Regions from separate parts of the Paenibacillus sp. FW101-FHT12H11 genome, predicted to be linked through region 1. Evidence: riboswitches for the same ligand, from Rfam matches in the RefSeq annotation. Region 1 holds a riboswitch; the other holds the start of a gene.
The links. Region 1 has a riboswitch for S-adenosylmethionine ahead of AC3WTJ_RS04985 (hypothetical protein). Riboswitches for the same ligand answer to the same signal wherever they lie in the genome.
Positions count from the first base shown of each region.

Region 2: another riboswitch for S-adenosylmethionine. It lies ahead of metA (homoserine O-acetyltransferase MetA); the one in region 1 lies ahead of AC3WTJ_RS04985 (hypothetical protein).

Region 1 is NZ_JBYTCO010000001.1:1,192,259-1,195,651, reverse strand. It holds gene AC3WTJ_RS04995 (glycerol-3-phosphate responsive antiterminator) at 1-146, opposite strand, end outside; gene AC3WTJ_RS04990 (metallophosphoesterase family protein) at 173-1,015, opposite strand; SAM riboswitch class I at 1,190-1,322, shown strand; gene AC3WTJ_RS04985 (hypothetical protein) at 1,421-1,921, shown strand; gene AC3WTJ_RS04980 (MFS transporter) at 1,987-3,369, shown strand; gene msrA (peptide-methionine (S)-S-oxide reductase MsrA) at 3,383-3,393, shown strand, end outside.
Region 2 is NZ_JBYTCO010000009.1:110,682-114,074, forward strand. It holds gene AC3WTJ_RS26560 (aminotransferase class I/II-fold pyridoxal phosphate-dependent enzyme) at 1-1,041, opposite strand, end outside; gene metA (homoserine O-acetyltransferase MetA) at 1,076-2,020, opposite strand; SAM riboswitch class I at 2,125-2,254, opposite strand; gene AC3WTJ_RS26570 (hypothetical protein) at 2,475-2,702, shown strand; gene corA (magnesium/cobalt transporter CorA) at 3,004-3,393, shown strand, end outside.

The DNA of each region.
Region 1 (3,393 bases):
CCGGTTAAGAGAAATACGCCGCTTAATTGGTGTTTAAGAGATAAGGCAATTTCGATTTGTTTTGGCTCCTTGATGGAAGCCACCATTCGGTGTGTGCTTAATCTTTCAAAAAACATTCCGCCTTCATCCTGCTTAAGCTTTTTCATCCATCAAGACCTCCTCTGATCAGAAACTATCGTTGTTCCGCTTCTATTCGCAAAGAGACGATGCACGCCCGTTCTGAATCTGTCCCACGTGCGCTGGCATTATGTCTAAAATGTTTCATATTGTTGTATAACATCTCAACATTCCCTGTCAGAGCTGCATCCGTAAAATCAATAGCCGAGATACGAATTTCATCCTGCTCAACGTCCACAATTCGCAGACCATGCTGATCAAGACAAGCAGATAGTTGAACAAACGTCCAATTATTTTGCTTAACAATAGAATCAATGTGCGTATGCCCGTTAAAATAGATCCCTACGCCTTCTTTCTTGCTTAAGATCTTCCACATATCGATGTTTGGGTGAATGGAACCTTTATCTTTATCGGAATTGGTTGTCGTGTTATGTACCGGATGATGAGCAAAAACTAAGACTGGTTTCGTCCCCGATGCCGTTATGACCTCTTCAAACCATGCCAATTGTTCTTCATCGACCCAGCCACCCCAATCCTCAAAATCCATTTCTTTAGCTGTATCCAGGAATACAAGGATGGCTTTCTCGTTTTCTACAGCGTGATAGCGAGGCTGTCCCGTTATTTCGAGAACTTCCCTTCTTGTTTGAGCATACAGATCATGGTTGCCCAAAGCATGGTAGAACGTTCTATCACTTTCACGCAGCAACGCGTACACTTCACGAAGCTCCGAGGAATGCCCGTAATTCGTCAAATCCCCCAGGGAAATATGAGCCTCACCTTCCAATTCTAAAAATCGTCCCAGCAGAGTTTCATAGAATTCATTCCGTGCTTCCAACCAACCTGGAACTGTTTCGTCAATTTCGTGATAATGCAAATCTCCCATTACGACTAGTTTCATAAAGATCGCTCCTTCTTTCACTAAAATTGGATGTCATCTATCCTCATGATAGTTAGCTTGTATTAAATTAATTAACTATTTCATTTATTAATTTTGTAAATATTTGACTCGAATTTTATCCTTGACAACAGAGTGCTTTGTAGTAATATTGAACGTAATCGAATAGGTTGATTTTTCTTATCAAGAGTAGGTGGAGGGACTAGCCCGATGATACCCGGCAACCGACAAACCTTTGTTAACAAAGGAATGCACGGTGCTAATTCTTGCGGAGACGCTGTGTTAGGCTAGCGAATCTGGGAGATAAGAGCGAGGCGATGACTTTGAATTCCTATGACCTTTCTCTGTTTCCGGAGAAGGTCATTTTTGCTTTTTCGAGCTATTACACTTGTTTAAGGATGTGACAAGATGTCAATCACAATGAATGAGAGAATTAGTACGATTGAAACCGCCCAGACTTGCCAGGATCACCCCCCTCTTCAAATCGCTCTGCTGCAAGCAACAGTCAAGATTACCCGCATCGAATGTTTTCGATATGACCATGAGCTTATTAATAAGCTGCAGCTTGGAAACGAAGTCGAACATATCTATGGGCTTCTTGCTATTTCCACAGATGCGGGAGCTGTTGGCTTCAAGGAATTTGCAATCCCTTCTGGAAGCCTGAAGTGCGATTTGACTACGTGGGTTGCTCTATTCCAGCGGATAAAAGGGCTGACTTTGACCGAAAGTATGAACTATACACAATTAAAACAAGGGTCATGGGGACCCGTGAGAAAAGAGTTGATGGAGTCTGCCTTACAGGATCTAATTGAACAAACTGAACCAGTTTCACAACTGCACAAGGATCAAAAATATATCTTGGATCGGGCCTACTTATACAATCATGCGCAAGCGTATATCTCCTTTTAAACATAAATTGGCAATTAAAAATTACTTATGTTAGATTGCAGCACCATTGAAAGGAGTTCATCTTCTTGTCAAATACCGCCAAATCAAACAAAACCGGCCATCTATGGCTCATAACAGCTGTAGCTTTGGGGACACTGCTTAACCCTTTGAACACGACCATGATTTCCGTCGCTTTTTCCAGGCTGCAGGAGGAGTTTCATGTCACGTATGCCTCGATTTCTTGGCTCATTGCAACTTACTATGTGGCTAGTGCCGTCGCACAGCCCGTCATGGGGAAGGTCGGCGATCTATTCGGCCGCAAAAAAATCTTCATGCTCGGACTCGCCCTCATCACCGTTTCCTCCATGCTGGCGCCGCTTTCAACGAGCTTTGGCTGGCTGATGACGTTTCGTGTCATTCAAGCGATCGGCAGTTCCGCCCTATTCCCCAATGGCATGGGCATCATCCGCTCGGTTATCACGACGAATCAGGCGAGAGCGCTAAGTGTCATGTCCGTGTTCTCCTCCACCTCGGCGGCTCTAGGTCCATCGCTCGGAGGATTTTTGATCCAATATAGCGACTGGCCGTCTATTTTTCTTATTAATTTTCCTTTTATCGTCGTGTCATTCGTACTCGCTCTGCGAATGATGCCTAAGGATACACCAAGTAAGAAGGCAGGTGCAGGTTCTTTGGACATAACAGGCATCGTCTTTTTTACTGCGCTGATTTTTAGCTGGCTGTTCTTTTTCCTATCGTTCAAATCCGGTGTCAACTGGCTGCTGCTCCTGCTTAGTCTGGTGCTCAGCGCGGGTTTTTACTGGTATGAAGCCAAGCGAAAGCAGCCGTTTATTGATGTCCTGTTCCTAAAACGGAATGTCGACGTTTGTTTCGTTTATTTGCAATTCATTCTAGTCAATATTGTGTTTTACTCGATTATGTTTGGGATCCCTTCGTATTTGCAGCAGGTACGGCATTACAATGGGCAAGAAGTGGGATTCATCATGCTGTCCATTTCAGGCTTCGGCATCCTCGTCACCCCCCTTGTGGGAAGGTGGATTGACCGTTCCGGTTCGCGAACTCCGCTGCTCGTCGGTACGCTCTTCGTTGTGGCTGGAACCTCCCTGCTGCTAACAATTCACGACAGTTCCACAGCGGTTTGGATTTTTATCTGCTTATCCGTACTTGGCATCAGCAACGGGTTTCAGAATCTCGGGCTGCAGACAGCCCTGTATTCTTACGTTACAACGGCAGAGACCGGCATTGCCTCGGGTATGTTCATGACTTCTCGGTTTATGGGAACCATATTATCTTCGAGCTTGCTCGGAACGGTTTTCAGCACGCAAATCACGACCGCACACTTTCACAGCTTGATTATCGGGTGCGTGATCATCAGCGTGTTGATGCTTCTATTGTCCCTTCGCATGTTTCTTAGAGCGAGAAGCGGTACGGAGCAAGTCCAGTCGCGATAAGGAGATGAGTTTGATGAATAACAG
Region 2 (3,393 bases), on a different contig from region 1:
CTGGCGAATTTCAAGAGGAATATCCGCATGTGTTTGTACAGCCGGATATGTCATCAGCGATTCGACGCCGCCCAAGCTCTCTGCGAAGGCGATAAGCTGAATGTGACGCAAAATCGGCTCAACCAGTCTGGCGTCTTTCACTTTAAAGGAGAAAATCCCTGTATTTCCGCTCGATTGTTTGTTTTGAATAGCATGGCCTGGATGAGACTCCAGTGCCGGGTAGTAAACATCACTGATGAGCGGGTGCTCCAGCAGGAAGTTTGCGATGGCTGTTGCATTTTGTTCATGACGCTCCATACGAAGCGCTAGCGTCTTCATACCTCGCATCAAAAGCCAGCTGTCTTGAGGCCCAAGCACGGCTCCAATCGAATTGTGAAGGAAGGCCATCTGCTCCGAAAGCTCCTTGCCCTTTGTCACAATCAAACCGGCAAGCACGTCGTTGTGTCCACCCAAATATTTGGTCGCGCTATGAACGACAATGTCTGCCCCCAGCTCTAATGGGCGCTGTAAATAAGGAGTTAAAAGCGTGTTATCGACAATGGACACAATACCCTTCTTACGGGCCCATGTACATACAAGCTCGATATCTGTAATCATCATGAGTGGATTCGTCGGCGTCTCAATGATCAGCCCTTTGGTATTCGAACGGTAGGCAGATTCCAAGCCGTCCAAATCGTTGGTATCTACGTACGTAGCCGTTACACCGAAGCGAGACATGATTTTCTCGAGCAGACGGTACGTACCGCCATATAAATCCAAGGAAACGATCAAATGATCGCCTTGGCTAAAGTAGGCAAAAACCGTTTGCAAGGCTGCCATGCCGGATGAACATGCGAAACCCGCATCTCCGGATTCCAATTGCGCGATCGCATCCTCAAGCACTTTACGAGTTGGGCTTTTGGTACGCGCGTAGTCAAAACCAGTGCTTTGACCGAGCTTCGGGTGACGGAAAGCAGTAGCTTGATAAACAGGGAAGCTGACAGCTCCGGTTACAGGTTCTTCGATGGAGCCAATTTGGGCGAGACGACTTTCGATTTTCAACAAAGGGAGTTCCTCCTCATGATTTGGGTTCGAATTACAGTTGCGCACTTGCCAGGCTTTCGTTGATATTAGCGGTAAGCTCAAAAGGCGTTTCTTGGTACACATAATAGTTCAACCAATTGGAAAACAGCAGGTTCGCATGAGCTCTCCAAGTGTTATAAGGCTGTCGGCTAGGATCATTGTTGGGGTAATAATTTTTGGGGATATCAATAGGAAGTCCCTTGCTCACATCCCGATCGTATTCCCATTTCAATGAATTCGCATCATACTCGGAATGGCCCGTTACGAAGATATGCTTGCCATCACGTGTTGCCGCGATATAGACACCGGATTCCTCTGATTCGGATAAAATCTCCAGATCCGGACATCGCTCAATGTCATCACGACGAACGTCCGTGTGGCGCGATTGCGGCACGTGGAAAATTTCATCAAAACCGCGAAGCAGCTTCGTATTCGGCACCTCTACCGTGTGCGGGAATACACCGAATATTTTGTTGTCCAGCGCAAATTTACGAACCCCGAAGTGATGATACAAACCCGCTTGTGCTGCCCAGCAAATATGCAAGGTAGAAGTGACGTTTTCTTTGCTCCAATTCAGGATTTGCGTCAACTCCTCCCAGTAATTCACATCTTCAAACTCCATCTGTTCGACTGGAGCGCCTGTAATAATCATGCCGTCCAGCTTTTCTTCTTTAATATCGTCAAAAGTTTTATAGAACATCTCCAGATGTTCAACGGAGGTATTCTTGGAAGTATGAGTTTTCGGATGCAGAAGAACGAATTCCACCTGCAGCGGCGTATTCCCGATCAAGCGCAGCAATTGCGTCTCGGTCGTTTCTTTGGTAGGCATCAAGTTTAACAAAGCAATGCGAAGTGGACGTATATCCTGGTGATACGCGACAGATTCGTCCATGGTGAAGATGTTCTCTTGGTTTAAAATTTCTTTGGCAGGCAGGTTGTCAGGAATCTTGATCGGCATCCTGTTCACTCCTCTTCAATGGTTTATTTTGGGTGTATGAAAATGCAAAAATGGCCTTCTCTGGAATCAGAGAAAGGCCATGGAATGTCACTGTCAATGTCCTTCTCTTATCTCCCAGATTCGCTTTCTACAAGCGGTTCCGCAAGAATTAGCACCGTGCATCCCTTTGCTTGCAAAGGTTTGTCGGTTGCCGGGTGTCATAGGGCTAGTCCCTCCACCTACTCTTGATAAGAAAATGAAACGTATGCGATTAAAATCATCATACTATAAAATAATGTAAAGTCAAGACATTAACCGATCCCGACAACCTGTAAAACAAAGAAATTGCAACAGGCTGTCCATCTGTGGTAATATTGATACGAAATGTATCGTGATTTGGTGTTTAAATAACGCGAAACAGGGTTAAATAAATATCAAACTGATTACATGATCTAACTATTAAAGGGGGTCCATTATGTCCGCACCATCTTCGGATAACTTCTCTGCTTTCGCTTCATTAAATCGATATTTCGCTTTAATTGAAACATCGAAGCCAACCAGGCAACAAGCTGAGGATGCCGCTGCCTTATTATGTCGAGTCTACGGCGCAGAGAGTGAAGAAGATCTGCTGCTCCGAGGCAATCCTGAACTGATTGACATTTATCAAGAAATGAAAGGCAAGATTTTGAAAGCCGCCATGTAATTCATGGCGGTTTTTTTTGACACCGAACAAGCCCTGAATCCATAGAGTATCTAAAGCGAATTCTTACTTGTTTGCACCAAACTTTTTGGCTTGAAACGGGATATATGAAGGGTTATACTAGACAAGTATTATTCGACACGGACGCAAAAGGGGGGCATACGTTTGGACGGGGAACCGAGGAGTAGCACCTGCAAGTTGTGTAAATTTTATAGTGTAGGAATGCAGTCGGTTATTCCATCATTCGTAGTCTCGCGCACATGATGAACGTAACCGGCTGATTCCATGCAAAGGGGTGGATCAGATGAAAACACGGTGGGTTCAGAATGGCATTTTCACATTGGTCGAAGACGTGTCTGTCGCACTAACACCTCCAGAACAAGGCTTTTATTGGATTGATGCAGGGATCGAGGATTTAGAACTTCTTCAGCCTTTATTCCATCTACATGATTTGGCCGTGGAGGACTGCTTGAGCGAAGAGGAACAGCGTCCTAAGATTGAATTTTATGATTCGCATTATTTTATCGTTATAAATAGCATTCGTTTTGATGATGAGGAAATTTTCCTCCGCGGACTTAATCTATTTCTTAGCAAACATGTCATTATTACCGTTACTAGGCAAAAAATTAATGAACTTCGCGCTTTAAAGCCGTTTCTCTGGGAAGAGGAGGTCAACAGCGCCGATCGTTTCCTA